4 regions of the Streptomyces sp. NPDC044061 genome follow, and region 4 is predicted to be linked to each of the others. Evidence: riboswitches for the same ligand, from Rfam matches in the RefSeq annotation. Region 4 holds a riboswitch; each other region holds the start of a gene.
What was found. Region 4 has a riboswitch for cobalamin ahead of nicT (Nickel transporter NicT). Riboswitches for the same ligand answer to the same signal wherever they lie in the genome.
Positions count from the first base shown of each region.

Region 1: another riboswitch for cobalamin. It lies ahead of AC07CM_RS31445 (CbtB domain-containing protein); the one in region 4 lies ahead of nicT (Nickel transporter NicT).
Region 2: another riboswitch for cobalamin. It lies ahead of AC07CM_RS11895 (ribonucleoside-diphosphate reductase subunit alpha); the one in region 4 lies ahead of nicT (Nickel transporter NicT).
Region 3: another riboswitch for cobalamin. It lies ahead of AC07CM_RS21400 (cobalamin biosynthesis protein); the one in region 4 lies ahead of nicT (Nickel transporter NicT).

Region 1 covers NZ_JBWKFL010000022.1:33,525-36,724, reverse strand. Annotated here, with positions in the region: gene AC07CM_RS31455 (alpha/beta hydrolase family protein) at 19-750, shown strand; gene AC07CM_RS31450 (CbtA family protein) at 859-1,632, opposite strand; gene AC07CM_RS31445 (CbtB domain-containing protein) at 1,658-1,879, opposite strand; cobalamin riboswitch at 1,915-2,071, opposite strand; gene AC07CM_RS31440 (histidine phosphatase family protein) at 2,166-2,747, shown strand; gene AC07CM_RS31435 (hypothetical protein) at 2,771-3,200, opposite strand, start outside.
Region 2 covers NZ_JBWKFL010000006.1:99,955-103,154, forward strand. Annotated here, with positions in the region: gene mctP (monocarboxylate uptake permease MctP) at 1-1,273, shown strand, start outside; cobalamin riboswitch at 1,480-1,607, shown strand; gene AC07CM_RS11895 (ribonucleoside-diphosphate reductase subunit alpha) at 1,734-3,200, shown strand, end outside.
Region 3 covers NZ_JBWKFL010000012.1:237,307-240,506, reverse strand. Annotated here, with positions in the region: gene AC07CM_RS21410 (inorganic phosphate transporter) at 63-1,319, shown strand; gene AC07CM_RS21405 (hypothetical protein) at 1,354-1,581, shown strand; cobalamin riboswitch at 1,700-1,840, shown strand; gene AC07CM_RS21400 (cobalamin biosynthesis protein) at 1,941-2,885, shown strand; gene AC07CM_RS21395 (cobyric acid synthase) at 2,882-3,200, shown strand, end outside.
Region 4 covers NZ_JBWKFL010000049.1:3,165-6,364, reverse strand. Annotated here, with positions in the region: gene nicT (Nickel transporter NicT) at 351-1,460, opposite strand; cobalamin riboswitch at 1,488-1,675, opposite strand; gene AC07CM_RS42450 (ArsR/SmtB family transcription factor) at 1,756-2,112, shown strand; gene AC07CM_RS42445 (hypothetical protein) at 2,125-2,364, shown strand; gene AC07CM_RS42440 (alpha/beta hydrolase) at 2,584-3,200, shown strand, end outside.

The DNA of each region.
Region 1 (3,200 bases), on a different contig from region 4:
CCGAAAGGCTGAAACGCCATGCGCTTCACCTCTGAGACGTCGTCCGACGGTGTCTCCGAACAACTCTTCGTCCTCGGTGAGATTCCCGGCGTGCTGTGGACGCCGGAAGGCGCCGCCGGTACTCGCCCCCTGATCCTGATGGGCCACGGCGGCGGCCGGCACAAGAAGGACCCCGAGATGATGGCCCGTGCGCGCCGCCTCGTGAGCGAGTGCGGTTTCGCGGTCGCCGCGGTCGACGTGCCTGGCCATGGCGACCGGCCCAAGGACGAGGAGTACGACCGGATCGCGACCGAGAATCACGCTCGCGTGGAGGCCGGAGAGGAACTGGCTCCGCTGATCGCCGGTTTCCAGGCGCTCGTGGCTCGCCAGACCGTGTCGGAATGGCGGGCGGTCCTGGACGCGGTCCAGGAACTGGACCACGTCGGCACTGGCCCGGTGGGCTATTGGGGTGTGTCGTTGGGTTGTGGACTCGGCGTTCCGTTCGTCGCCGCCGAACCCCGGGTCCGCGCGGCGGTGTTGGGCCTGGGCGGGGCACTGGCAGCGGCCGAGGCCGCCGCGCGGATCACCGTCCCGGTGGAGTTCCTGGTGCAGTGGGACGACGAGCGGGTGCCGAGGGCCCACAGCCTGGCGCTGTTCGACGCCTTCGCCTCGGCCGAGAAGACGCTGCACGCCAACCCCGGCAAGCACGGAGACGTCCCGTCGTTCGAACTGGACAGCACGCTGCGGTTCTTCGCCCGCCACCTCTGCTGACACCTCAACTCGCAGTGCGGCTGCGCCGATCGGAATCGTTCCGATCGGCGCGTGCCGCGACCATGCGACGGCGTCGCCGATACGGTCACGGCCGGGCCGTGTGCGTCGTCAGCGGGGAGCCGGTGTCGCTTCCGTCCCGGCGCTCGCCGGCCGCGCGGCCGGCTGTCGGACGTTCTTCGGGTTGAGGACCCGCTCCGCCAGCAGCCCGAAGACGAGCCCGAAGGCGGTCCACAGGGTCAGCTGGATGGCGAGGGCCGCCAGGCGGAACTGCCAGAGCAGGGTGGCCGAGAAGTCCTTCGGGACCTCGTTGACGGCCGGCAGGAACGCGTACGCCAACCCGATGGCCAGGACGAAGAACGCCCCCGCGGCCACCGTTGCGTTCCAGTTGCCCAGGCGCGGTGCGAGGCGCTTGCCGAGGATCACGGTGGCGATCGCCAGGAGCACGCTGAGCAGCATCATCAGGAAGTACAGGGTGGTGCGCCTGCCGATGGTGTCGGGTTCGCCGACGGACGGCGGGTTGGCCGGGTACTTCAGGAACGGCACGACATACACCGTGATCAGGCCGGCGGTCGCCAGGAGCAGCGCGCTCGCGCGCGGCCCGAAGCGGCCGATCCGGCCCAGCGCGAAGCAGTACGCGAGGGCGGCGATGCCGCCGAACGCGACCCCGTAGACGAGGACGCCGGTGGTCAGGCCACCGGTGGACTGCATCGTGCGGCTCACGGCTTCCATGCCGTGTTCATGGGAGTGCGCCTCTTCGTAGGCGATGGCCGAGTCGACGCGCGGCTCGCCGAGGAAGTAGGCGACGACGAGGGCGAGCACACCCGCGGCGAGTCCCGCGAGCATGCCACGCACCAGGAGATGGCGGACGGTTGCCGAGTTCATGGTCGGACCTTGCTTCCCTGCCCTGTCAGTGGCAGGGGAAGCCGAGCAGGTGTCGGGCGTCGTGCACCCACTCGTGGACGTCCTCGCCGGACATCACGGACGTGGCGCCCTGCTCGGCGCCGACGAAGTAGAGCAGGACAAGCATCAGGATGCCGAAGAAGACCGCCCAGGGGGCGATCGCGCTGATCGGCAGCTTGGCTGGGATGGCGGTGGGGGCGGTGGTCGGCTGAGCGACGGACTGCGCCATGGCAGAACCTCCTGGGGAACTCGCGTCCCGTCTCGGTGGTGCACAGGACAACGGAGCGGGTCTGACTTTCCCTGCCCACACCGCGAGCGGTGTGAACGGGGCATACAGTGGCGCGACCGTGCCGGATTCCCACCGGCTTCCGCGTTCCGTCGTCTATTTCGCCGAGAACGTACCGCGAAGCGGAGGCGCGGCCAAGGGCGCACGGGGCGCTCACGAGCGCCCCTCGGGCCGCCGTTCACTGTGAATTCCCTGTCGTTGCAGGGCTGTAGACCATGAGAGCGAGTTCGTGACCAGTCGAGTGATCTTGATCTCACCAGCCATGAACGTGGCCCTGCGCAAGGCCCGTTTCGACGACGGGTGTTCCCTTGACGAGGGTGGTACGGCCCGGGCCCGTTCGGCGGCGCCGCTTCTCCCACGGGCCGGGCGAGCGCTCGTCGCCCCCACCGTACGCTGCCGGCAGACCGCTTCGGCGCTGGGTCTCGACGCCGGCGAAGCACCCGAACTGGCGGGCCTGGACGTGGGCCGCTGGCGGGGCCGGACGCTCGCCGAGGTGAGCGCCGCCGAACCGGAGGCCGTAGCCGTGTGGCTGGCCGACCCGGCGGCTGCTCCGCACGGCGGCGAGTCGGTACGGGAGTTGGGCAGACGGATCGCGGACTGGCTCGACCAGGCTGGGCGGTTCTCCGGCCGGACTGTCGCGGTGGTCGAACCGGACGTCGTACGAGCCGCGACCGTCCAGGTGCTGGGAGCACCGGAGTCGGCCTTCTGGCGGATCGACGTACCGCCGCTGGGCGCGGTCGAGTTCAGCGGCCGCGCCGGCCGTTGGAACCTGGCACTCGGCAGACCGCTCGACCGGGCCGGCGACGGCTGAGCACCCGGTGGCGTCGCTCCGCCTCAGCTGCCGCCCACTCCCAGCGTCGCCAGGAGCACCAGCACCAGCGTCGCGGCGCCCAGGATGCCGTGCACGGCCACCACGGGAACGGGCAGGTGCCGTTCCGCGGGCGTGGTCTCCTCCCCCGCAGTGCCCGGGGCGGCGGTCCGGTACACGGGCACCCAGCGGGCGAACATCGCGAAGCCGAGCAGGGCGACGAAGACGAGGACGACGAAGGACGTCCACGCCAGCGCTGACCGGTCGGCGGCCAGGTAGACGATCCAGACCACCAGTCCGGCCGCCGCGAGCAGGAAGTGACCGAAGACGAGGGGCGCCGGGAAGCGGGTCGTACCGGTCTGCTGCTGCCGCAGCCCGCCGCGGGAGATCCAGCGGGCGAGGAGGACGAATCCGCCGAGGGCGGTGACCACCCAGGCGACAAGAGCGGCGATGTCC
Region 2 (3,200 bases), on a different contig from region 4:
GCGCGGCCGCTTCGGCTCGAAGGGCCTGTCGCTGGCCGTGGCGCTCACCGGCATCCTCGCGACGATGCCGTACATCGCGCTCCAGCTCGTCGGCATCCAGGCGGTGCTGGACGTGATGGGCGTCGGCGGCGGCGAGAACACCAACTGGTTCGTGAAGGACCTGCCGCTGCTCATCGCCTTCGGCGTGCTGGCCGCGTACACGTACTCGTCGGGTCTGCGCGCCCCCGCCCTGATCGCGTTCGTGAAGGACACGCTGATCTACATCGTCATCGCGGTGGCGATCATCTACATCCCGATCAAGCTGGGCGGGTTCGATGACGTCTTCGCCAAGGCGGGTGACGCGTTCAGCCAGGTCAACCCGGCCACCGGCAAGCCGCGCGGCGCGCTCGCCCCGCCGGAGGCCGGCCAGTGGACCTACGCCACCCTGGCGCTCGGCTCCGCCCTCGCCCTGTTCATGTACCCGCACTCGATCACCGCGACGCTGTCGTCCAAGAGCCGTGAGGTGATCCGCCGCAACACCACGCTCCTGCCGCTGTACTCGCTGATGCTGGGCCTGCTCGCGCTGCTCGGCTTCATGGCGATCGCGGCCGGAGTGAAGGTGACCAACGGGCAGTTGGCGATTCCGCAGCTGTTCGAGAACATGTTCCCGGACTGGTTCGCGGGTGTGGCCTTCGCGGCGATCGGGATCGGCGCCCTGGTGCCCGCGGCCATCATGTCCATCGCGGCGGCCAACCTCTTCACGCGCAACATCTACAAGGACTTCATCAAGCCGGACGCGACGCCCCAGCAGGAGACCCGGGTGTCCAAGATCGTGTCGCTGCTGGTGAAGGTGGGCGCGCTGGTCTTCGTCCTGACGATGGACAAGACCGTGGCCATCAACTTCCAGCTGCTGGGCGGCATCTGGATCCTGCAGACCTTCCCGGCCCTGGTCGGCGGCCTGTTCACCCGCTGGTTCCACCGCTGGGCGCTGCTCGCCGGCTGGGCGGTCGGCATGGTGTACGGCACGTTCGCCGCGTACGGGGTGGCCTCGCCGACCCAGAAGCACTTCGGCGGCTCGGCGAAGGAGATCCCGGGCATCGGGGAGATCGGCTACATCGGCCTCACGGCCTTCGTCCTCAACGTCGCCGTCACGGTGGTCCTCACCTTCGTCCTGAAGGCCCTGAAGGCCCCGGAGGGCATCGACGAGACCAACCCGGGCGACTACACGGCCGACGCCGGCGACGCGGGCGTCCAGGTGGAGCTTCCGCCCGCCACCGCGGGAAGCGCCCACTAGCGCTCCCCCACAGGCGCGGGGAACCGCGCCCAGACAGCACGACGAACCCGCAGCGGGCCGCCGAGACCGAGCAGCACGGCGGCCCGCTCTTCGTGTGCGCGTGCGCACGGGGCCACCCGGCGGACATCACTCTCCTCATCCGGGAGTTGACCCTCCGAAGCGGCGGCGACACAACATCTGGGGGTGACACCACGACCCGGCACTAGATGTATGCTCATCCTCGCTGTCGCCGCAGGGGAATCCGGTGCGAATCCGGAACTGTCCCGCAACGGTGTACTTGCGTGCATCCGCACGCCTGTTCAGTCCGAGGACCTGTCGCCAGCACGCGCCCGGCCGTCCGGCTCGGGTGCTCATCGACGTCCGGGCCTCGTGGAGTGGGCCGGTGGACGCGACGCCGTGCGCGCTCGTGCTGCCCCCTGCCCTCCGCAAGGCCCCCGTGCCGAGCGAGGGAGAGCCCCACGTGACCATCGCGCCAGCCGATCCGGCTTCAGTCGGCGACCTGAAGACCGACGGTCCCGGTACCGCGCTGCTGCGGACCCTGACCGAGCTGACCGCCGACCTCCCCGACGCCGACCCCGGCCGGGTCGCCGCGGCCGCGCTGCGCGGCCGGTCCGCACGGGCTGACGAGGCGGAGTTGCGCGAGCTGGCCACGGAGGCGGCCGCCGGACTCATCTCCGAGGACCCCGCCTACTCCCGGCTGGCCGCCCGGCTGCTGACCGTCTCCATCAGGGCCGAGGCCGCCTCCCAGGGCGTCACCTCCTTCACCGGGTCCGTCGCCGTGGGCCACCGCGAGGGCCTGGTCGCCGACCGCACCGCGGAGTTCGTGCGGCTGCACGCCGAGCGGCTGGACTCGCTGATCGACACGGCGGCCGACGACCGCTTCGGCTACTTCGGCCTGCGCACCCTGCACAGCCGCTACCTGCTCCGGCACCCCATCACCCGGCAGGTGATCGAGACGCCCCAGCACTTCATGCTGCGGGTCGCCGCGGGCCTCGCCGAGGACGACACCGCCCGCTCCGTGGACGAGGTCGCGGCGCTCTACGGGCTCATGAGCCGCCTCGACTATCTGCCCTCCTCCCCCACGCTCTTCAACTCCGGCACCCGGCACCCGCAGATGTCGTCCTGCTACCTCCTCGACTCCCCGCTGGACGAGCTGGACTCCATCTACGACCGCTACCACCAGGTCGCCCGCCTCTCCAAGCACGCCGGCGGCATCGGTCTGTCGTACTCCCGCATCCGCAGCCGGGGTTCGCTGATCCGCGGCACCAACGGGCACTCCAACGGCATCGTCCCGTTCCTGAAGACCCTGGACGCCTCGGTGGCGGCCGTGAACCAGGGCGGCCGGCGCAAGGGCGCGGCCGCGGTGTACCTGGAGACCTGGCACTCCGACATCGAGGAGTTCCTGGAGCTGCGGGACAACACCGGTGAGGACGCCCGCCGTACGCACAACCTGAACCTCGCGCACTGGATCCCGGACGAGTTCATGCGCCGGGTCAACGCCGACGAGCAGTGGTCGCTGTTCTCCCCGGCGGACGTGCCGGAGCTGGTGGACCTGTGGGGCGAGGAGTTCGACGCGGCCTACCGCAAGGCGGAGGCGAACGGGCTCGCCAGGAAGACGATCCCGGCCCGCGACCTGTACGGCCGCATGATGCGCACCCTCGCGCAGACCGGCAACGGCTGGATGACCTTCAAGGACGCCGCCAACCGCACGGCCAACCAGACGGCGACCGCGGGCCACGTCGTGCACTCCTCCAACCTCTGCACGGAGATCCTGGAGGTCACGGACGACGGGGAAACGGCGGTCTGCAACCTGGGCTCGGTCAACCTCGGCGCCTTCGTGACGAACGGCGATCTCGACTGGGACCGCCTCGACGAGACGGTCCGCACGGCCGTCACCTTCCTCGACCGCGTGGTCGACATCAACTTC
Region 3 (3,200 bases), on a different contig from region 4:
TTCCGTTCACCCAGGTTGCCTACGGTCCAACAGCCAACGACCTCGAAAGATTGCCTGGGTAAATGGAAAACTTCTCGCTGATCCTCGCGATTGTGGTGGTAACCGCACTCGCGTTCGATTTCACGAACGGTTTTCACGACACCGCCAACGCGATGGCCACGACCATCTCGACCGGTGCGCTCAAGCCCAAGGTCGCGGTGGTCATGTCCGCCGCCCTCAACCTTGTAGGCGCTTTCCTCTCCGTGGAGGTCGCCAACACGATCTCCAAGGGTCTCGTCGATGAGAACGGCATCCGTCCCGAGGTCATCTTCGCCGCCCTGGTGGGCGCGATCCTCTGGAACCTGATGACCTGGCTGGCGGGACTGCCCTCCAGCTCCTCGCACGCCCTGATGGGCGGCCTGATCGGCGCCACCGTCGCCTCCGCCGGCTTCGGCGCCGTCCACGGTGACGTCCTGGTCACCAAGGTCCTGCTCCCGGCGGTCGCGGCCCCGGTCGTGGCCGGCATGGCGACCGTGTTCGCCACCCGCTTCTCCTACGGCATCGGCGGCAAGGCCGACGGCGAGGCCACCCGCAAGGGCTACCGGGCCGGCCAGATCGCCTCTGCCGGTCTGGTCTCCCTCGCGCACGGCACCAACGACGCGCAGAAGACGATGGGCATCATCACCCTCGCGCTGATCGCGGGCGGCGCCATCGCCCCGGGCTCCAACCCTCCCACCTGGGTGATCCTCTCCGCGGGCCTGGCCATCGCGCTCGGCACCTACATCGGCGGCTGGCGCATCATCCGCACCATGGGCAAGGGCCTGACCGACCTGGAGCCGCGTCAGGGCTTCGCCGCCCAGACCAGCGCCGCCACGGCCATCCTGGCCTCCTCCCACCTCGGCTTCTCCCTCTCCACCACCCACGTGGTCTCCGGCTCGGTGATGGGTGCGGGCCTGGGCCGCAAGGGCGGTGTGGTCCGCTGGTCCACCGCGACCCGCATGTTCGTCGCCTGGGCGCTCACCCTCCCGGCCGCCGCGCTGGTCGGCGCGCTCGCCGAGTCCGTCACGGACCTGGGCGACTGGGGCACCGCGGTCGTCGCCGTCTTCCTGGTCGGCGCCAGCGCCGCGATCTGGAAGCTGTCCCGCCGCGAGGTCGTCGACCACACCAACGTCAACACCGGCGACGGGACCGAGGAGCCGGCCGGTGTGGTGACCACCGCCATCGCCGCGGTGACCCCGCCGCCCACGGGCACGGTCACCGAGGGCCTGACGGCCACGATCCCGGCTCCGGCCGCGACCGACCCCGCGACCCCGGCGGTTCCGCCGGCGGCGACGGTCTGACCCCGAGCACCCGGTAACTGAAGGAAGCATCCCCATGAAGATCGACTGGGCGGCTCTCGGCTCCGTCTTCGGCGTCAGCCTCGCGTTCACGGTGGGCCTGGTGGCCCTGTTCACCCTCGGCGTCAACGGTCTGTCGCGGCGCGAGAAGGCCGCCGCGCAGGGCAACTCGGCGGCGCTCGCGGTCACCGGTGCGTACCTGTGCTTCGCGGCGTGCGCGGCCGCGGTGGCCTACGGCATCTACCTGATCGTGGCCAAGCCCTGACCCACCGTCCGAAAGGCTCCCCACCGGTGTGATCCGGTGGGGAGCCTTTCGCATGCCCGGACTTCACCGGTGTGGGTCTCAGCACACTCTCCCCGCGCAGGTCAAAGGCAAGTTGACGGCCCTTCCGGGCGCGTGGTGGACTGCCCGGGCCAAGTACGGCGGCAGGAGAGGAAGCCGGTGCGAATCCGGCGCGGTCCCGCCACTGTCACCGGGGAAGGAATCCCGGGAGCCAGGAACTCTCACCGCCGGTCTCGTCGAACCAGGGCGCGGACACCCTGAGTGAGGACATATCGCCATGCGCGGCTGCCGATCGAGGTTCAGTAACCGGGCCCTGCCTGCCCCCACGGCCGGCTGACCCGATGGGTGCCGATCGCACTTACGCGTACGGCGCCGCCGCCGGCCTTCTCGGCGACCTGCTCCTCGGCGATCCACGCCGTGGGCATCCGGTCGCCGCGTTCGGGCGGGCCGCCGGGGCCGTGGAACGCGTGCTGTGGCGCGACCACCGCGGGTGGGGGGCGCTGCACACCGGCGTGTGCGCCGGAGGCGCCGTCGCGCTCGGGGCTCTCGCCGAGCGGGCCGTACGCCGCTCTCCCACCGCCACCGTCGCGTTGACCGCCGCCGCCACCTGGGCCGTGGTCGGGGGCACTTCGCTCGCCCGGGAGGCCCGGACCGTCGGACGCGCCCTGCAGGCCGGCGACGTGCAGACCGCCCGCGCGCGGCTGCCGCATCTGTGCGGCCGCGACCCGCAGGCGCTGGACGCCGACGGTATCGCCCGGGCCGTGGTCGAGTCGGTCGCCGAGAACACCTCCGACGCCGTCGTGGGCGCTCTGGTGTGGGGCGGCGTGGGCGGGGTCCCCGGGCTGCTCGGGTTCCGGGCCGTCAACACCCTGGACGCGATGGTGGGGCACAAGTCGCCCCGCTTCCGCCGCTACGGCTGGGCCTCCGCGCGCCTCGACGACGTCGCCGGGTGGCCGGGGGCGCGGTTGACCGCCGTGCTCGCCGCGGCGGCCGGACCCGATCCCCGTGGCGCCCTGCGCGCCTGGAAGACCGACGCGCACCGGCATCCGAGCCCCAACGCCGGGCCCGTGGAAGCCTCGTTCGCGGGTGCCCTCGGGGTGCGGCTGGGCGGGACGCTCTCCTACGGCGGCCGCGTCGAACACCGGCCCGTCCTCAACGGGGACACCGGGCGGGCCGTCCAGGTCACCGACATCGACCGGGCCGTACGGCTCTCCCGCCGCGTCGGCCTGCTCGCGCTCGGCGTCACGGTCGCCGCGCGCCGACTCGTGAAGGGACGTGCGAAGTGAACGGTGGTCTCCTCGTCGCCGGCACCACCTCCGACGCCGGCAAGAGCGTCGTGACGGCCGGGATCTGCCGGTGGCTGGTGCGCCAGGGCGTCAAGGTGGCGCCCTTCAAGGCGCAGAACATGTCCCTCAACTCGTTCGTCACGCGGGAGGGCGCGGAGATCGGGCGGGCGCAGGCGATGCAGGCCCAGGCCTGCCGGGTCGAGCCGACCGCGCTGATGAACCCCGTGCTGCTCAAGCCGGGCGGCGAGCAGAGCAGCCAGGTGGTGCTGCTGGGGCGGCCGGTGGGCGAGTTGAGCGCGCGCGGCTACCACGGCG
Region 4 (3,200 bases):
TTTCCCGGCGCGGATGGGTCAACCCAGATGGCTGCCGCGTCGACGAGCGCCCAATACTCCTGGCAGGAGCCATTGCCACCGCTTCGACACCGCCCTCTCTTCCGAGCGCCCCCCACGACGCGGCGGCAGTGGGCGCCCCTCGGATCACGACCGGCCGCCCGGCCCGCTCCCCCGTCCGGGGAACGCCACGGTCCTCTCCCCCCACGGTAGGAAAGGCCTCGAGATGTCACGTTCCACTTCGGGCACCGCGTCGAGTCCGTCCGGGTGCGGCCGCGCCCACCGCCGTCACCGCCGTGATGGCCGCTCCGCACCGGATCTGACGGCGGCAGCCGCCGTAGGCGAGGAGGCCGTCAGCCCACGTCGGCGGCGCGAGCGGTCCAGCGCTCCTCGACCTTGGCCAGGCGCCAGTACCCTACGGCCACGGCCCAGACGACCACGAACAGGCCGACGATGACGTAACCGACGTTGTCCAGGTCCAGTCCCGCGATCCAGCCCGTGACGTCGTCGCGCAGACCGAGCTTGTCGTGCAGGACGCCGACCAGTTCGATCGTGCCGACGAAGAAGGCCACCGCGATGGACAGTCCGGTGATGGTGAGGTTGTAGAACACCTTGCGCACCGGGTTGGAGAACGCCCACTGGTACGCGAAGTTCATGAACGTGCCGTCGAGGGTGTCGAACAGGCTCATACCGGCCGCGAACAGCAACGGCAGGCACAGGACCGCGTACCACGGCAGTCCGGCGGCGGCGCCGTTGCCGGCCAGGGCGAGGAGCAGCACCTCCGTCGTGGTGTCGAAGCCGATGCCGAAGAGGAAGCCGAGAGGGAACATCTGGCCGGGCCGGCGTATGGACCTGGTGAGCCGACCCAGCAGGCGGTTCATGAAGCCGCGCGAGTCGAGGTGGGCCTCCAGCTCCGCCTCGTCGTAACGCCCGGACCGCATCGCCTTGAAGACGCGCAGAATCCCCAGCAGCGCCACGAGGTTGAGGGCGGCGATGAGATACAGGAAGGAGCCGGAGACCGTCGTGCCGACCGTGCCGAGGACCTGGTGGGTCCGGGAGCCGTCGTTCATCAGGGTGCCGGCGAGCTTCGCGCCGCCGGCGACCAGCACGGCCATGACGACCACCACGCTGGAGTGGCCGAGCGCGAACCAGAAGCCCACCGACACCGGCCGCTTGCCGTCGGCCATCAGCTTGCGGGTGGTGTTGTCGATCGCCGCGATGTGGTCCGCGTCGAAGGCGTGCCGCATGCCGAGCGTGTACGCCGTGACGCCCAGGCCGATGCCGAACGCCTTGGTGCCGACCTCGTAGTGACGCGGTATCACGAGCAGGAACAGGATGCCGAACGCGACCACGTGCAGGGCGACGATCACGGCCAGGAGGCCGGCGGTCCGGACGGTGTCCTCGCGTCGCCAGCGGAAGGACGGGGCGGCGGTGGTTTCGGGCACGCCTTCGGACACGGTCATACGGTCACGCTCCAGCACCTCGTGGATCAGCTTCGTGATGCCGTGGCCGGTCTCCTGGCTGACGGGTCGACGCGCCCGCCCCTGCCTTCCCGGCCGTGCGGCCAGTGGCGTGTAGGGGGCGGGAACTTCCCGATCACAGTGGCGAGGGCCGCTCCGGACTGAGCCCCTGAGGGCTGTCACCGGTCTTCCCGAACACCACGGCCCGTTCACCCTAGAAGGGCGTGGGCCGTGGCTGCAAGGCTGCACATCTGAACAGGTATGGAGGCCTGCGGCGGTGCCCTGCGATGATGGCTCCATGCATCTCGTCCCCGCGGAACGTGCCGGGCAGCGCACCATCGACGGCCATCGGGTGTGCGACGCCATCGCCGCGGTCGGCGAGCCCGAGCGCGTACGGGCCTGGGCGGACCGCTTCTCGCTGCTCTCCGATCCCGGACGGCTGTCCCTGCTGCTCGCCCTCCACGAGGCCGGCCCCATCGCGGTCTCCGACCTCGCCGTCGCCACCGGGATGAGGGACACCGCCGTCTCGCAGGCGCTGCGCCTGCTGCGGACCGCGGGCGTGGTCGAGGGCGAGAAGGACGGCCGGGTCGTGCGCTACCGCCTGGTCGACACATCGATCTCCGGGCTGCTGCGGCACTGCGTGTCCGGCGGCTGAAGGCTCGGCACGATGGCCTCCCTCGTCCACTTCAAGAAGGAGTCCGAGGACGGGTCGGTCGTCCGCCACTCCTTCGGTGAGGACCCGGCGGAGATGCCCCGGCTCCTGACCATGAACACGCACACGCACACGCGCACGGCCCGGCCGGACGACGGCGCCGTCGACCACACCTTCCTCAAGGCATCCCGGAAGATCAATGCCGTCTACGACGAGCGGTCCCGGTGGCCGGAGCGGGGCATGACCGCGGGCTGATCCCTCCTGGTCCGGAGGTGTCCGGGGTGTTCGGGTCACCGAGGCCGGGAGCGGGCCGGGGGCTACGGGTTTCGCCGCAGGCGACACGGTGACGGTGGTTCGGCCATTTGGCCGCCGTCGGTTCGCGTGCGCTGCCGGGCCGCGGTGCCGTTGACGCGGAATGCGTGCCGACGCCCGACACAGCGGGGCGTCCGGCGCTCAGCCGTGGAGGGACAAGGCATGGGCATATCCGGACCGACAGCGGGCCGTCGGGGTCGTGCCGCGCTCGTCGCCGTGTTGGTGACCTGCTCGACCGTTCTGAGCGGGCAGGACCTCGCCGCGGTCGGCGGCGCGCCCACACCTTCGGTGCCGGCCCCGAAGCTGGACTGGAGACAGTGCGTTCAAGGCAGCCCGTTCGACTGCGCGACCGCGAAGGTGCCGCTGGACTACGGCAACCCGGGTGGCCGCACCATCGACCTGGCCGTGGTCAAACGGAGGGCGACCGACCCCGGCCGCCGCATCGGCACCCTGTTCTTCAACCCCGGCGGACCCGGCGGGCCGGGAACGGTCCAGATGCCGCAGAACTACGCGTCCTTCCCGCGCGAGGTGCGGGAGCGGTTCGACATCGTCAGTTGGGACCCCCGCGGCATCGGCAGCAGCACTGCGGTGAACTGCTTCGCGAGCCGCGAAGCAGCCGCCGCCTGGAGCGCGAGCAAACCGGCGGGCTTCCCGGTGGGCGAAAAGGAGCGGACGGCCTGGACCGCCGCGTACAAGGACCTGTCCCGGCGCTGTGAGCGGCGAGACCCCGAGCTCCTGCGTCATGTCTCGACCGCCGACACCGCTCGCGACCTCGACCA